Ferrimicrobium sp.: one gene and its partner. The protein of the gene in region 2 interacts with the protein of the main gene of each other region in a pairwise test. Links are inferred from orthologs where the notes say so. Each region holds a gene or a part of one and is shown on either strand. Other genes may lie near its edges.

Region 1 (8,677 bases), on a different replicon or contig from region 2:
GATCGAAGAGAGCGGTCTCAAGGGGTATCGATACCGGAGCGCGGCGGTATCGGCCAAACATGCAAATTTTATTCAAGCTGATCCGCAAGGATCGGCTGATGACGTCTTCCATTTGATGCAAGTTGTTCGTGAGCAAGTGGAACGCCGGACGGGTATTGAGTTGCGCTCAGAGGTCAGACTCGTCGGGTTTTCATAAGACCGAAAGGGAACCGCGTGACAGGAGGCAGCGATCGCAGAGACAATCAGGTCAAACGAGAGGCTCGATTGCACGTGTTACGCCACCTTTATCTCGCACATCGCAGTGGAGATCACCAACGACATGGATGGGCACCCTACCTGGCACTGGCCGCGAGGTGGTAGGTACACCCATGCCCAAACCTCAAGGTGTTCGCCAGCCAGCACGGCCCTGGAGATCGATGGTAGTGGCGGTCGTGGTGTTTGTAGTCGTGGTGGGCGCTGGCTGGCTCTACGCAGGACCGGTTCTACGCATTCGCTCGGTGACCGTTCTAGGTGGCACCGAAACCGAACGCCAGGCGGCGGTCGAACAGCTAAGCGAACGATTGGGCGGCCACCATGTCTGGTCGGTATCGACCCACGATGTCGACACTGGCCTCATGCTCCGGAACAGCCTCCATGGAGAGGTCCGTCTCCGCGCATGGGCCATCCGTTGGCCCTCTTCCTTGGAGGTAGAACTCTCCAGTCGGCTTCCCGAGGGCTATCTCGGAGACGGGTATGGGGTGACCAGTGCGGGTATCGTCATCTTGGCGCACTCCCCAAGACCGGGACGTTCGATCTCTTTATGTCCGCTCGTTCTGCGCACGCTGTCAGTGAGCTGTCCGTGGAGGCCCCAAGTCGGTGATGAGATACCGCTGCGATTGGCTACGGTGGTAGCGGCCATCGAGTCCGAGCACCTTCCCTCGTTGGGTGGTCAAACGACGGCGGTCTTTGCGCTGCATGGATCCGGAATTGTATTACGGTTGGGTGATTCTGTCGAATGTTTGCTGGGGCGAGGTCTTCATGCCCTCGCGGAGGTGAGCGCTTGTGGGCTCTTCGCCGCACCGGGGGCAGTTGTCGACGTGATTAACCCAAATAGTCCAGCGGTTCTCTTCAACGATCGTGTAGGCTAGTCAAATTCAGAGGTAGCGCAGAGGGTTATGCGACGAGCTGCCCGAATTTTATGTAATTGGAGGCCGTGTGGTGGTTCGAGCCAAGGTGCAGCGGAGGTGGGACGCGAGATGAGTGACGCGCAGAATTACATCGCCGTGATCAAAGTCGTCGGTGTCGGTGGTGGCGGCGGCAATGCCGTGAATCGGATGATTGAGGCTGGTCTCAAGGGTGTTGAGTTCATCGCGATCAACACCGACGCGCAGGCATTGTTGATGAGCGACGCTGATATTCGGCTCGATATTGGACGCCAGCTCACCCGTGGGCTCGGTGCAGGTTCGAACCCTGATATTGGGCGCTCGGCAGCTCAGGAACATAAGGATGAGATCCAGGAGGCACTCACCGGTGCTGACATGGTCTTTATCACCGCCGGCGAGGGTGGTGGCACAGGGACCGGTGGTGCCCCGGTCGTTGCGGAGATCGCTAGAGGGATTGGCGCGCTCACGATCGGTGTGGTCACACGACCCTTTGGCTTTGAGGGTAAGCGCCGAGCGACCCAGGCTGACGAGGGTATTGAGCGCCTGCGTGAGCATGTCGACACGCTGATCGTGATACCAAATGATCGGCTCTTGACGATCGCAAATGAGAAGACCTCAATGATCGCAGCTTTCCGGATGGCTGATGATATCTTGTTGTCAGGAGTCAAGGGGATTACCGATCTCATCACGACTCCGGGTGTCATCAACACCGACTTTGCCGACGTGCGGGCCATCATGGCCTCTGCGGGCACGGCCATCATGGGTATTGGTATCGCCAGTGGTGAGAACCGCGCGACGACGGCTGCGCGCAATGCGATCACCTCGCCGCTCTTTGAGACCTCGATCGATGGTGCGCAAGGTATCCTGCTGAACGTCGCTGGCGGCACTGATCTCGGTATTTTCGAGTTGAATGAGGCCGCCAATATCATCCAAAATGCTGCCTCAAGCGATGCCCTCATCATCGTCGGTAGTGTGATCGATGAGTCCATGGAGGACGAGGTCAAAGTGACGGTCATCGCTGCTGGCTTCGACGTCTGGGGAGAGGATACGCCAAAGCTTCGGGTTACGCCTCCACCTCCTAGTGAAGAACTTGATTTTGGCGTACCGGTGGTACCCCAAGAGCCAGTGCCGACTGAAGTCAACACGGATCCGGAGGATCCAGACGACGGCGACGTACCCTTCTTTCTCCGCTGATGATCGCGCTCTCGCTCCGTGAGAGTGGCGTGAGAGTGGCGTTCACCGATCGCATGGATGTCCCCTCTGAGGCCCTCGCGTTGATCGGTGGTGGTGGTCCACTGGCGCAACTGCAACAGGTTCACAGTGCAAGAGTGGTGGCCATCGACGACACCCTGGGCGAACCTGGGGCCGTTGAGGCGGATGGAATCTATGTTCCTGCTGGACACCATGCTCTGGCCGCCATCCGGACGGCAGACTGTCTCCCACTCGTGGTGGCCAACCGTAAGGGTGATGCCGTTGCCCTCCATGTCGGGTGGAGAGGGTTGGCCGCTGGAGTCGTCGAGGCGGGCCTCGCGCACCTTGGTGGTGATGGCCTCGTAGCGGTGATCGGCCCCCATATTCGATCTTGCTGTTACGAATTCCGTGGACCCGAGCGTTACGTGGTCGCTCACCGTTTCGGCGAGTCGAGTTTTGTGGGAGATAATCTCTCACTCGAGTCAGCCCTGTCGGGTCTCCTTGTGCAGCAGCGTGTTCGAGAGGTGCATTCAGTCGGTCACTGTACATTCTGTAATGATGCGTACCACTCCTATCGTCGCGATGGTACTGGTGAGCGTCAAATGACCTACGTCGGCGCTGGTGGCCACTGATGCCCGCCTACGAGCAGGTTGGGGAACGCTTGGCTGCGGTGAGAGACGAGATACGGCGTCATGGCGGTTCGGATGCGGTTCGGATCGTTGCGGTGACCAAGACCCATCCAGTCGAAGCGGTAGTGAGCGCGCTCGATGCTGGCTTGACCGATGTTGGTGAAAATTACGCGGAGGAGTTGGCGTCGAAGGCAGTCCAAGCTGAGCGTCTTGGCCTTCGGCCCCGCTGGCATTATCTGGGTGCTATTCAGCGGCGACGCCTCAAACTCATTTGTCAATATGCATCGGTGATCGAGACGATTTCGCGACCCTCCGAACTTGAGGGGTTGGCCAAACTCGATTATCGCGGTGACGTACTCATTCAGGTCGCTCCTCCAGGGCACCATGAGGGGCGCAACGGTGCCCAAGTCGACGAGGTCGCATCATTGCTGGCACTCGGTCGTGATCTCGAGGTTCGTGTGATCGGTTTGATGGGTATGGCGCTCCCCGGTACGGAGGAACAGACTCGGCGATACTTCGAGAGCGTCCGTCGTCTCGGGCAAGATTTGGGAATTCGGGAATATTCTATGGGAATGTCCGCCGATTACCAGGTGGCGGTCGCTCAGGGTGCTACTATGGTGCGGTTAGGTAGTGTTTTATTCGGGGCACGTGGTCAAGAGCGTGCTACGATAGAGCGTTAACGAGTGGGGTAGGAGGACAAATGCCGGGATTGAAGCGTGCGCTTGCGTGGCTAGGGATAACTGAGGACGACGAGATGGACGGAGAGGTTACCGATCTTGAAGGGTCGGTTCCACCAGTCTATGAACGGCGCGAGCAGGCTCCCCGCGTTCAGGTGGTCTCTGGCGGTGTCTCCAACGTGGCCGAGCAGCCTCGGGAGGATCCCCAAGAACATCGTGCCGCCGTGCTTCGCCCCTTTAATCCGCAGCCAGAGCGAGCAAAGATCCACCTCGTGCTTCCCACGAAATACGCCGATGTGCAGGAGATCGGCGATCGGATGAAATCTGATCAACCGGTGATTATTAATCTCGAGGGTGTGGATCGTGACCTGCGTCGCCGAATTATCGACTTCTCCTCAGGGCTTACCTACGCATTGGGTGGTAAAGTGAAGGAGATAAGTACGAGTGTGTATCTGCTCTCGCCGGCTCGTGTCGAGGTGGCCGATGAGGAGATGTTTCGCATGCGTCAGCGTACGGTAGCGAAGGGAGTTGGCCTGCATGGGTCTTAATGGGATCATCGTCGAACTACTAGAGCTCTATGTCATTGTGATCGTGCTCTATGTGGTCATGACGTGGTTCCCGGTTACGAACCCGGGTGGGCCGATGGATCGTTTCCGTTTCTTGCTCACCCGCCTATCGGAGCCGGTATTAAATCCGATTCGTAGGTTGATTCCGTCGGTGGGGGGTAGCTCGATTCGCTTCGACTTCGCGCCTCTCATCGTTATTTTGCTGATCGAGTTGATTTTGATCCCAATAGTCAGCCGGATCTAAGGTCGAAGCTGACTTCAATCGATAGATAACCTAGCAGCCACTGATTCGTTCCGATGGTGAGCGGTGGTGTGAGTGCTCGTAAGGGAGGGGTGCTGTGGACGCAAGTGCAGTCGATGCGCAAAAGATTCGCGAGGTAGAGTTTCGCGAGCGCATGAGAGGCTATCACCAAGAGGATGTGGACGAGTTTCTTGAGCAGGTAGCCAAGGGTGTTGAGGTACTTGAGACCCAACTCAGTCAGGCACGAGAGGAGCTCGCACGGCTCAAGGCAAATCCTCCTGCGGTCACGAGTAGTGGCGTACCTGCCGGTGGTGAGTTTGGCGATGACGTCATTCAAAGGACGCTGATTGTAGCACAGAAGGCAGCCGACCAGCTTCGCAGTGATGCGGAAAACGAGGCGCGCGAGATTCGCGCAGAGGCACAGCGCCAGGCAGAGCGTATTTTGGGTGAGGCGAGGACCACATCCAGACTCATCGAAGAGGAACGGCGCAAGAACTTGCTGGAGGAGCTCACACAGTTGGAGGGCGAGTTTGCTCGACGACAGGAACAGTTAGCGAATATCGTCAGCCGGGACCGTGCCGTTCGTCAAAGGATCACTGACGAGATCGGCGGTTTGTTATCGTTGGTGCGAGCCGCTGAGGTTCCCACTGGTGAGTCGCTCGCCACGACGGCGGCGCCAGGCGGCCTTCGTCCACGCGAGTTCGATGATGCTGAAGTTGAGGAACCGGCAACTGTCGCAGAGGTGCGTAATGTTGCGGACCTCCAAAATGGTGCAGATAGCACGCGGTATCAGCTTGCCGATGTGCCTTCGCAACCGGAGGAGCAGCACCCCGTTCAGGAGTTCGTGTTCGGTCATGACTTGAGCGGTGATGCTGCCGACGACGAACCCTTCATGCTCTGGCGCCAAGACGATTAATTCGGATCAATGGGTCGGGTCGTCGTGATCTGGTGCTCGGCTGTCCTGTAGCAGCACTACTGGTCGCAATTAGGCACCACTCGATCCTGATCTGGTCCTTGCCCGGTGCGAGTTGGGTACGATTTCCCGTTGGCTTCGATTCCCCGTTGGCTTCGATCCCCGGTGCAGTGTCGAGGCTCGACAGCGGTAGACGATCTCGCTGAGTCGGTACGGCGGTGTCAGGACCGGTGGCGGTATCGAGATGACCGAACAACGGGTCTTGTGCGCATCGGGATGTTAACACCTGGCGATCGAGGTAGTCTCCGACCAGCAGTATCATCACACCGACTCACAGTATGGTGCCGGTCAGCGCCGTTGGTTGGATCAGTTGCTCCGCCGTGGGGACTGTATGGTCGCGTGAATGCGATACAGCAGATGCGCGAGTCGGCGTGATTCGGTAAGGCTCCATGAGGGCTCGTGTCCGTTGGAGAAGGATGCAAAAACCTCGTCGACCATCGCTTGGTAGGGGTCACAGCCAGCGACGGCATGGTTTGTTACCTCACGGTTGGTCGTAACCGTCCAGGTCGTATCCTCAAGTCGAGGCGTGCAGACATGGTCCATCTCAATGGTTGCCTCACGGGTGAGAATGCGCAAGGCCTGTGACTCCCCGGTGATGAAGGAGGTGGTGAAGGTTGCGGCCACGCCACCGTCATAGGACAACAGGGCTTCGAGCGTGAGGTCAACCGGGTGTTCCTGCTCGGATGGCATTACGGTTGTCCAGATGTCTCTGGGCTCTGCACCCAGCAGCGAGATGATAGGGTAGATGGCGTAAATGCCGACATCGAAAAGGGAACCACCGCCGCGCGTAGCGTCAAGTCGATAGCCAGACAGTGGCGTTAAAGTGCCGGTAAACGTTGTTTGTACATTGATGACGGGACCGTAGCTACCGGCGGCGACCTGGCTGAGTACGGCACGGAGTCTCGGGTGATAGGAGCTCATGAAGGCCTCGCTGACCAGTATTCCGGTGTCAGCGAGCAGGTTGTCGAGGCGTGCGTAGTCGCCTTCGGTGAAGAACAACGGTTTTTCGCATAGTACGTGTTTGCCTGCTTCCACGGCGCGCTGGATGTAGGCGAAATGGAGATCGTTGGGGAGCGGGAGGTAGATCGCTTCCACCTCAGGGTCAGCGAGCATGGTGGCATAATCCCGATAGTGAGTTTCATCGGTGGTGAGCACCTGCGATGCGGTGGACAAAGACCGCGTGGTCCCTCCAAGAAGTCGCGTCCATGGGGAGCGCCGAAGAGCAGGTATCACTCCAGCCTGGGCGACATAACTGCCGAGACCACAGACGGCGACGTTCACCGTGGTGTGAGGGTCTGGATGCTGCCGAGCGCACTTGAGCGATGCGCAAGTTCGAGGACGCCGACGACCTCGCGTACCTGACCCGGCTGGACGGCGAGTGGTGTGCCAACCAGGAGGTGGTCGGCCAAGTCGCGGTGAAAGCCAAAAGTATCGGGAGGCAGTAACGCTGGGTGATAGTGACTGAGCCGTCCTGGTCCTTCGTAGAGGGCGACTTGGAGAGCGACAGGCGCCTCCGCGTAGTGATAACGATCAACCTGGTAGCCGGTTACCGGTGCCACACGTGGCTGCTCAAACGGCATGTAGTTGCCCACAATGGTACCCTCAGTGCCCTGTACGTAGAACTTGGGCCGCCGGAAACCGTCGAGTTCGCTTTGGAAGAAGGTGGCCTCTCTTCCGCCAGTGAACTGCAGATGAATGCGTAGTTGGTCCAGATTTGTCATCTCGTGCCAACGAGATTTGTGTCCGAAGGCGAAGATGCGTTCAGGTGCAGTCCCATAGAGTTGGTGAATCCAGTCGATGTGATGTGCACCCCAATCGTAGGCGAGCCCGCCGGATACGGTTGCATCGGAGTGCCAAGCGCGACAGGGGTGGTCAAAACCGCCAACTGAGGTTTCGATGTTGAACACGTCTCCAATGACTCCGCGGTCGAGAAGATCCACGAGGGTACGGTAGTCCTGGTCCCAGCGGCGGTTCTGGTGGACGGTGAGGACTCGTTCGTTGCTTTCGGCGACGTCGATGAGCTTGTCGGCTTCATCAGTGGTGAGGCAGAGAGGTTTTTCGACCACCACGTGCTTACCACCCTCCAGTGCCTGCAGCGCCAAATCGAAGTGGGTGTTAGGTGGAGTAGCGATGATGGCGATGTCGGTGATGGAATCACGGAACATTTCAGCGGCGCTACGGTAGCCGATCAGATTTGGGAAGTCCTGTTGTGCCTGAGTGAGCCGAGCAGGGTTGGCATCAACTGCGGTGACGAGCTGGAGTCCCGGAGTTTCCTGGGCACCGGTGCCATGATAGAGCCCCATGCCGCCATAGGGTCCATAACCGATCACCCCAATGCCGAGCGTGTCATGCTTGCGTGATGGAGGCGTCGCAATCAGCAGTTCCATCGTGCGTTCGAGCCAGGAATGACTGCCGGCAAGGGCTTCGAGGTCGAGGCCAATGATCGTCAATTGACCCTTGCCGAGCGTTTGCTGACTTGCGACTACATGATCACTGAGCGCAATGTTGACCGTCAAAAGCGTGGTGGCATCATCGGGTGGGGTGAAGGTGGTGATGGCGGTTCGAACGGAGAACTCATCTGGGGTACGCGTTAACGGGCTGAACGCGTGATTGGGTGTGACCATCCACTCACCCCATGGGGCGGCCTTCTGATGACGATAGTTGGGTAGTGATTGGAGTAGCTTCGCACCGTGGAGTTGGTTGATAAGAACAAAAACACTTGCGCCCTCTTGGATGGCACGCAATGCCGATGGTGTCAGTGTCTCCGGCTCAACGAGTACAGCAGGCTGGCCAAAGGAGAGAGCATCTGGGGAGTCAAGGACCTGGACGCCTTTTCGCCAGCTTGCTCGTTCCAGTAGGGCTATGGTTGATCGTTGGTTTGCTGGTACCATCATGGGATTATCCTCTCAAGGGTTGCTCTAGCATTCAGGTTTGTCAACGCCGGGGATAGGTAAAGGCTTCCCGAGACACCCAGTTAGGTTCTACCGTGTGGGCCTCGGTTGTAGCTACGCCGAGGCGAGTTCGCTCGTGATCACGATCGTGAGTCCATCCAATTCGAGGGTGGTGGATCTAGTCGAGGTCACCTCGTCACGGACGACCTCAAGCGTAGCTGCAAGGGTTTGGGCGGTAATGTCGGCCGCGTGCGCCCCAAGTGCCTTGCTGAGCCGGTGGTTCGGATCTGCTAGGCCGATAAGGAGGTCGATTCGGTCGCTGACGTCATAGCCTGAGTCCTTGCGGTGTTGTTGGATCGCACGGATG
Region 2 (8,554 bases):
AATGACAAATGCTGCCCCAGTCTCAGCAAGGTCGGCGACGAGCGTACCATCGAAGTCACGTACTACGGTGCCGAGAGGTACCCCAACCACCTGATCACGACCACCAGCACCATGCATCTTTTTCCCTTGGCCGTGAGCGCCATCGCCCGCGCGACGGAAAGGCTGGTCACGAAAGACAATTAACGACGCGAGCTGAGGGTCGACCTTCAGGATCACATCGCCACCCTTACCACCATCCCCACCATCAGGTCCGCCACGATCCACGTGCGCCTCGCGTCGGAATGAGACAGCCCCAGCTCCTCCGTTACCCCCCTTGACATGGACCTGCGCAGCATCTACGAACTCCGCCATCCTCACCTCGCTTACACCAATGAAGGCGGGGTCCATGACCCCGCCTTCTAGAATTCACTCACACCATCGTTGGCCCAAACAGTGCCGCTCGCGCTCACCCAAAAGAGCTGCCCTACCGGCATCCCAGACCCAATAAACATTTGTCCGTCTTCGTCTTGGGTTCGACACCAGTGACTCCATCAGTAGGGAATCTATCACCAGCGACTCCATCAAGCCCGGCTTGCCTGCGTCTATCTTGGCCACATCGCTGTTGCGCTGGAGCCATCGCCCCTAATGTCCCAGGGCTCTTAGTCGCGACAAACACTGCGTACTCGAAACTATCCGGCCCGCCGAGGACGTGGTCATAAAACGGCTAGTTGAGGGGATCCTCGATCGGCACCACTGAGACGACCTTACGACCCCGATGCTGCCCATACACCACTTGACCAAACTCCTTGGCAAACAGGGTATCATCGCTACCACGCCCTACATGGTCACCTGGGTAAAACTTCGTACCACGTTGGCGAACAAGAATCGATCCTGCCTGCACCGTTTGACCACCGTAGACCTTGATCCCTAATCGTTGGGCATTAGAGTCACGGCCGTTCTTAGTGGAACCACCACCCTTAGTCTTTGACATTATCTCCTCATTCTTTTTGTACTCACGCCTTTGTCGCTCACCTCAGAACCTGTGCAGAGTGGCGACTGGACATACTTCGGAGCCACGACAGCACCTCAGAGCAATTACTCCTCTGCAGTCGCTCAACCGAGCCGCGAGAGCTACTCGGCGACGATCGAGGTAATCCGCACTCGAGTGTACTTCTGGCGGTGACCAAAGTGCTTACGCTCGTTCGCCTTGGACTTGTAACGGAAACCAATGACCTTGGTCCCCTTTACCTCCTCGACTACCTCGCCGACTACCGATACACCGGCAAGTTCATCGGCACGAGCGAGCACTCGCTCATCGTCGACGAACAGTACTGGGCGCAGCGAGACTTCATCTCCGGCGGGGACGTCAAGACGCTCCACGAGAACCGTCCGACCCTCAAAAACCTTGGCTTGCTTTGAGCCTACATCAACAACTGCATACATATCGCTACTAGTATACGTCCTACTGGGTGATCATCGGGTCGATGACGTAGCCACTTCCGCCACAACTGGGGCAGACTTCCGAGAGCGCCTCAACAAGTCCTTCAGCGATGCGGTGCCGAGTCATCTGCACCAGGCCCAACTGCGACATCTCATACACATGGGTCTTGGTCTTATCGCGGGTAAGTGCGGCACGAAAAGCGCGCATGACATCCTCTCGATTCTGGGCCTCGATCATATCAACGAAGTCGATGACGATGATACCACCGATATCGCGAAGCCTCAGCTGACGCGCAATCTCCTCCACTGCTTCCAGGTTGTTCTTATGGATCGTCTCCTCGAGCGAAACGGTACCAACGTTGCGAGAGGTATTCACGTCGATAACCGTCAACGCCTCCGTTCGGTCGATCACAATCGACCCACCAGAGGGGAGCCAGACCTTGTGTTCAAGAACCTTCTGCAACTGCTCCCGAACATGAAATTGATCAAAAATCGCCAACTTCTCCGTGGCAGAGTCAAAGTACTCAACCCGATCAGCCAACTCTGGAGAAATCGCTGCGACATATCCAGCGATCTCCTGGTAGAGGGCAAGGTCATCGATAGTGACCCCACGGAACTCCCGGTTGAACTCCTCTCGGATCACCCGTACTGCCGAAGGTGGTTCACGGTAGAGAAGAGCGGGAGCATGTGCCGATTTGGTCATCTCCTCGATCTTCCTCCACGACTCCATCAAACTATCGACATCGCGCTTGAGCTCTTCCTTCGTGGATCCCTCAGCAGCCGTGCGCAGGATGACTCCAAAACCCTCAGGAGCAACATCATCGAGAATCCGACGGAGACGACGACGCTCATCATCAGGCAGCCGTTTAGAGATCCCAAAACTCCCGCCGCCTGGCAACAGGACGGCGAACCGTCCAGGTAACGAGACCTCCTGGGTCAGGCGCGCGCCTTTCTGAGCGATCGGATTCTTAACGACCTGACAGATCACCACCTGCTTTGGTCGCAGCAGTTGCTCGATCCGGACGTTGCGATCGAATGATTCGAGATCTTCGCGATCATAACGAACGTCACCACGATAGAGGACCGCATTCTTATTGGTACCAATGTCAACAAAGGCAGCCTCCATGCCAGGAAGCACGTTCGCCACTCGCCCAAGATAGATATTCCCACTGATATTGGACTGCGAGTCAGAGGCCCGAGACACAAAATGTTGAATAAGGGTTCGACCCTCGAGGATAGCTACCTGGGTAACATCTCCAGCGACATGAACCACCATCTGATACCGGCCGACCGGACGTCCATGTCGCTCGCGTGGTGCCCGCTGAGCAAACCGGCGTTTGATCTTCGCTCCTGCGTCAATTGTCTCCGCTACTTGACCTTGGATCTCCATCTCGACTGGCGCTTGAGCCTTCGTGGGACGCCGCCTCGACTGGGTTCGACGCGGAGGGTTGGTCGCCGTCGCATCCCCTGGCTGACGAGTTCGCGAACTTGCGCGCCGACCTGTCGAACGTTGGCTCTGAGCTGGCTTACTCTCGCTCGCCACTCCATCGGTACCGGACCCTACCGGGTTCGTTTCTTCCATTCAAAAACCTTTCAAAATTACTCATGCGAGCACTGCGGCACCCATCAAACGTTGGACGATGCCGGGAGTAACAACGCCGCACGGTAACGCACGCATGATTTAAAGCAGAATGAGCAGTGCCCCTATCCCGGCGGCATCTAACTCCGTCGAGGAGCGATAGTCGGTCTGTGACAATCAACTCAGTGGGCACGTACTGCAACATCTCACTCGCTAGTGTAGTAGCCCACTCAGAGGCGTCGATCGAAAGCCGACACCCCAATCGAAGGCGGCTATCCGTTCTTCTTCTTGGGTGGCGTCGTCACCGTGCCGGAGGTACCCGTGCCAGTCGTTCCTGCCTTGGAACTGCTCGTCGATTTGGCCGTTGTTGTCTGGTGATGCACGGGTGCATTCAATGCAACCGTAGAGCCAGCGGCGAGGTGCTTGAGGCCATAGGTCGGAGCTGCAACCGGATGATCCTTCAAGTACTGAAAGATCTGACGGACGACCGGCGCAGAGCCCGTGTCGCCGAAGCCGCCCTCCTTGATCACGACGACAACCACGTATTTGGGGTTCGGTTCGGGACCAAAGGCAACAAACCAGGCGTTGGGAACCTCTCCATGGACCGAGGCGGTGCCGGTCTTGCCAGCTAAGGTGTAGCTACTCTCTGGCCAGCCCAGGAAGATGCCATGAGCCGTTCCTAACGGGTTGGAGATAACTCCCTCGAAACCAGCAAGAATGGCCGCACGGACCGACGGGCTCAAAGGAACGTGTGCCGCCACCTTGGGAGCGAATCGCTTGACGAGGTTGCCGTTTCCGTTGACGATGCCTTCAGCGATCCTCGGCACATACCGGGTCCCACCATTGGCAAAAGTGGCATACGCGTTAGCCATCTGTAAAGGGGTGATCTCCGTCAAACCTTGGCCAAAGGACATCTCAAGTTGATCAGCCACATACCAAGTATCGTAGGGATACGCCTGAGGGTAGAGTCGGTGCAACTTCTTCCGAAGGGCCGGAGAATCGACCATTCCAGCCGCCTCACCCGGCAACGCAATGCCCGTTGGCGATCCCCAGCCGTATTTGGCGGCCATGTTTTGGATAGGCGTGGCGCCGAACTTGGACTGTTCGGTATAGAAACGATAACCCAGTGTATAGAAGAACACGTCATCGGAGGCACTGATCGCCGTGCTGATATCGATCGGGCCGAGGGTTTCACCGCCCGAGTTGTGCAGACTACAGAACGAGCCCGTACAGTTCGGTATCACAAAATGACCCGTATCATCGATAATGGTGGTAGGTGTCAACAAACCATCTTGGAGCGCAGCCGAGGAGGTCGCCAGCTTGAAGGTTGAACCCGGGGTGTAGACACCCGAGATCGCCCGATTCAATAACGGGTCACGTGAACTCGGTGCTGTGAGCTTGGCATAGTTGGCATAGGAGATCCCACCAACCCACTGGCTCGGCTGATAGGTCGGATACGAGGCCATCGCGAGCACCGATCCATCGTTCACATTCTCCACCACCGCGGCACCGGTAACATCGTTGGAGTAGCGACCAAAATAACTGTTGTAGCTCCCCTGGAGTTGATTGACCCGCTGCGCTAAAAGCTTATCGACATACTGCTGCAATGGGAGGGAGATGGTCAACTGAAGATCTCCACCCGGCTTCGCACGAGTTCGTGACGCAACCCCTACCTCCTGGCCATAGGAGTTGACGATGAGTTTCTCCTGGCCCGGGGTACCATGCAGGTACTTCTGATAACTCTCCTCGACGCCGGAGAGCCCGATCTGGTCACCAGGTGCATACCCCTTCGATGCGAGCTTTGCCAACTGTTGGGGGCTGATCGATCCCACATAGCCAAGCACATGCGCAGCTGTAGACCCATAGGGGTAGGTGCGCTGGGTCTCGAAGTTGGTGGTCACCCCCGGAAACTCGCTGCTGTGCTCGGCTACATAGAGTGCGGTAGCCTGGGAAATATTTGACCCAATCGGCGTCGGTACATAGGTCGAGTACTGCGAATTACGCAAGTCAGCGGCGACTTGGGTAACAGGGATCCCCAGCAACTTCGCCACCCTACCCTCCACCTTTGGGTGCAGCGATGCTTCATACTGCGACAACCCGAGGACATCAACCACGCGATTGCCCGCCAACACATTCTGTTCACGTGAAAGAATCAGGCCGCGAGGCGCTGGAACCGCTACGGTCCGAGTCGAGTTCTGGGCGGCCGCCTGCTGAAATGAGGGTGCCTCAAGCACCTGCAGTGCATAGAGACGAGCGACAAGACCGCCAAGGAGCGCCAATCCAGTCAGCCCGAGCAGACGAGCTCGGAAACTCAACGAGACTTTCTTTGATCCTTGGGGCACGACTACCTCCGTTCGAGCATCGGGGTCCGTTCCTGCGCTCCAAAGACCAACCGGCAAAGACCAAGCGCCACAACTGCGAGAACAAGATTGATTCCGCCCACGATGATCAACTCGTCGAGTGTTCTCGCCCGCAACGGATTGCCTAGGCCAAGCAGGTAGAGGACTAGGGAACTCAACCCCTCGCCAACGACGCTAGTAGCCCCAACTATGAGAATTTTGAGAGCAAGAGGACTTCCGGAATCCAGCCGTTCGATCTCACCAGCAAGATACCCCACCACACAAAGCACCAACGCTGAGATACCAAATGGAGTGGTGAGGAAGGAGTCGACCAACAGTCCAGCGAAGAATCCGGTCAGTGCTCCGATCTCTCTGCCCCGGTACACCCCCACGGCTGCAACCATGAGCATCACAAAATCCGGGTGTACCCCTAAAATGGTGAGGCCACCCGCCCCTGAACGCTGTATGACCACCGCCGTGAAGATCAACAGCGGCAACCCAAGCGCCCGTACCCACCTCACGAGCCAACTCCCGGGGTCCACTTCAACACCGCAACATACTGAAGAGCGGCATAGTCCACCAAAGGAACCGCGCGGATACTTTCTTGGAGGTCACCCGAGGGATTCGAAACCTGGGTGACGCGAACCGCTGGGATCCCGGGTGGGAACAACTCGCCCTGCAGGCCAGAGGTTACCAACACCGCACCACGCCGGATATGGGTACCAGGCACCACCAAGTTGATCGTCAACGACTCTCCAGTACCTTGACCAACCGCGGCACCCACCTGGCCCGACTTGGGGATCCGAACGCCTACCGTTGAAGTTGGGTCCGTGACCATCAACACCGTCGCAGTCGAAGGCGTCGTCTGCACCACCCGTCCTGCCAATCCAGCACCGCCCACCACTGGATTGCCTACCACGACGCCGTTCGCGCTACCACGGTCAATCACAAAGGTGAGCTGCAAGTTACTAGGGGTCATCTGGATGACCTCCGCGGGAATGGAGGCAAGGGTCGTAGCAAACGGCAATCTGGTCACCCGACTCAACTGCGTCAACGCGTGCAACGCTCCAAGATCCTCAAAATGCGAGCGCTCTATCGCCCCAAGCTTTGACTTGAGTTGGGCGATCTCACGCTGGTCCGAAGGGTAGTTCGCTATTCCGTGGTAGGCGTTCGCGAGCGGCCGAAAGACTGTGTCGATGGCCGACTTCGTCGGGTTCACCACATCAGCGACCACAACCTTGAGTGATCCAAAATGCATACGGGAAGCGTTAAAGTTGATCGTGATGAGCGAGACCGATAGCAGAATCAGAACAGCAAGTGTTGCCCTAGGTCGCTCAAGTAATCGTGACAAGTCGTTGGGAGACCTAACGTGACGAGGTAATCAAGACCTGTTTGAGCGCCTCAAACTCCTCCAGGCACTGGCCCGATCCAAGAGCAACGCACTGGAGTGGATTCTTTGCCACAACGATGGGCATACCCGTCTCCTCGTGGAGTCGTCGATCGAGTCCAGCCAATAACGCGCCACCACCGGTCAGCACAATGCCCTGGTCCATGATATCAGCGGCCAATTCAGGCGGCGTATTGTCGAGTGTGACCTTAACGGCATCGACGATCGCGTTGATCGGCTCAGAGATAGCTGCGCGGATCTCCTCAGTCGTTACCGAGATCGTCTTTGGCAAGCCCGTCACCAGATCACGACCCTTGATTTCAGCGCGCAACTCCTCCTCAAGTGGGTAGGCCGAAGCAAGTGTCATCTTGATCGATTCAGAGGTCCGCTCACCAAGCGCGACCGAGTACTGCTTCTTGATGTAGGCGATAATCGCCTCATCCATCTCATCGCCACCGACGCGGATAGAGCGGGAGGTAACAATCCCGCCGAGCGAGATCACAGCGACCTCAGTGGTACCACCGCCGATATCGACAACCATATTGCCAGCCGGCTCATGCACGGGCAACCCAGCCCCAATCGCCGCGGCCATCGGCTCCTCGATGATGTAGGCAGGTTTTCTTGCCCCCGCGTACTCAGCGGCCTCTTGGACCGCGCGACGCTCGACACCAGTGATGCCGCTCGGAACGCAGATGACCATACGCGGCTTACCCATCTTCGACTGGTTGACCTTGTGGATGAAGTAGCGAAGCATCTTCTCGCAGATCTCAAAGTCAGCGATCACGCCATCCTTGAGTGGCCGAATCGCCTGGATATTCGATGGGGTGCGTCCAATCATCCGCTTGGCCTCAGCACCAACCGCTAGTGGGCGACCATCCCTCACGTTGATGGCAACCACCGATGGCTCGTTAAGTACGATACCCTTACCGCGTACGTACACCAACGTGTTGGCGGTACCGAGATCGACGGCGATGTCTCTACCGAAAAGACCGCTGCTACTCTTTGCCATTTGACCTCCTAAAGATGGCGTCTCGCCTACGTGAGGCGAAACTCTGGGAAAAATAAACTGATTTCGCGTTCTGCTGCCGCGGGTGAGTCCGAACCGTGGATCAAGTTCTCATCCATGAGCATAGCAAGATCACCACGGATTGTGCCCGGCGCTGCCTGAGCCGAGTTCGTCGCTCCCATCATCGTTCTCACCATCTCCACAACTTGCGGGGGGCCTTCAACGATGCCTACGACAACTGGTCCTCTCGTGAGGAAAGCGATGAGATCCTGATAAAACGGCTTCTCGCTGTGCTCGGCATAGTGTTGGGCGACCAGTGAATTTGCCAATTGTCGCAGTTCAAGAGCGAGAAAGCGCAGCCCACGGCGCTCAAACCGACCGACGATCTCACCGATCAATCCGCGCTCAACAGCGTCTGGTTTTAGGATGATAAGGGTAGTAGCCATACGAATGGTACAGGCTACCGGCTCACGACTCATCACGCAGCAGCTTGGGAACATCTTTACACAAAACGGTACCACAGGCACAGTGCGAACCGGTGATCAGCACCAATCCGACCTCGAGTGAACTGAGCAATGCTCCCACCGACCGGAGTTCAGCGGACCAATCGAGAATGCGCGCATCCGGATACACCTTCTCGGCGGCGGCACGCAAGATGGTAGGCGCAACCCCGCAATCGAGTAAGCCAAGAGCAACGACACCTGGAAGCGCCAACGCCGTCAAGAACTCATACGGATCCCGCCCATGGCTCATGCCAAAGACAATCCCAATGGGATGCTCTCGGCCAAAAGCCTCAAGTAACGTCGTCCCGAGGACCGCAGCCG

What was found.
Region 1: the proteins of M7Q83_RS01480 (region 2) and ftsZ interact in binary tests that used the Escherichia coli proteins (3 or more experiments, as listed by UniProt). The link is inferred for Ferrimicrobium sp. from one-to-one orthologs.

The regions. Positions count from the first base shown.
Region 1 is NZ_DAHXOI010000009.1:61,801-70,477, forward strand. Bases 326-3,285 are described here. They hold ftsZ (cell division protein FtsZ), read left to right. Parts: upstream 326-1,235; coding sequence 1,236-2,336; downstream 2,337-3,285. Other genes in these bases: M7Q83_RS07830 (hypothetical protein), read left to right, coding at 369-1,127; M7Q83_RS07840 (polyphenol oxidase family protein), read left to right, coding at 2,372-2,965; M7Q83_RS07845 (alanine racemase), read left to right, coding at 2,965-3,285. Also shown: murB (UDP-N-acetylmuramate dehydrogenase), read left to right, coding at 1-196; more of M7Q83_RS07845, read left to right, coding at 3,286-3,642; M7Q83_RS07850 (cell division protein SepF), read left to right, coding at 3,663-4,187; M7Q83_RS07855 (YggT family protein), read left to right, coding at 4,177-4,449; M7Q83_RS07860 (DivIVA domain-containing protein), read left to right, coding at 4,544-5,362; M7Q83_RS07865 (Gfo/Idh/MocA family oxidoreductase), read right to left, coding at 5,726-6,700; M7Q83_RS07870 (Gfo/Idh/MocA family oxidoreductase), read right to left, coding at 6,697-8,313; ileS (isoleucine--tRNA ligase), read right to left, coding at 8,425-8,677. UniProt on the Escherichia coli protein: Essential cell division protein that forms a contractile ring structure (Z ring) at the future cell division site. The regulation of the ring assembly controls the timing and the location of cell division.
Region 2 is NZ_DAHXOI010000001.1:328,263-336,816, reverse strand. The notes cover bases 5,718-8,554. They hold M7Q83_RS01480 (rod shape-determining protein), read right to left. Parts: upstream 7,734-8,554; coding sequence 6,702-7,733; downstream 5,718-6,701. Other genes in these bases: M7Q83_RS01470 (Mur ligase family protein), read right to left, coding at 8,199-8,554; ndk (nucleoside-diphosphate kinase), read right to left, coding at 7,760-8,176; mreC (rod shape-determining protein MreC), read right to left, coding at 5,855-6,595; mreD (rod shape-determining protein MreD), read right to left, coding at 5,718-5,858. Also shown: GTPase ObgE, read right to left, coding at 1-387; rpmA (50S ribosomal protein L27), read right to left, coding at 704-970; rplU (50S ribosomal protein L21), read right to left, coding at 1,111-1,422; M7Q83_RS01500 (Rne/Rng family ribonuclease), read right to left, coding at 1,442-3,001; mrdA (penicillin-binding protein 2), read right to left, coding at 3,271-5,313; more of mreD, read right to left, coding at 5,343-5,717. UniProt on the Escherichia coli protein: Forms membrane-associated dynamic filaments that are essential for cell shape determination. Acts by regulating cell wall synthesis and cell elongation, and thus cell shape.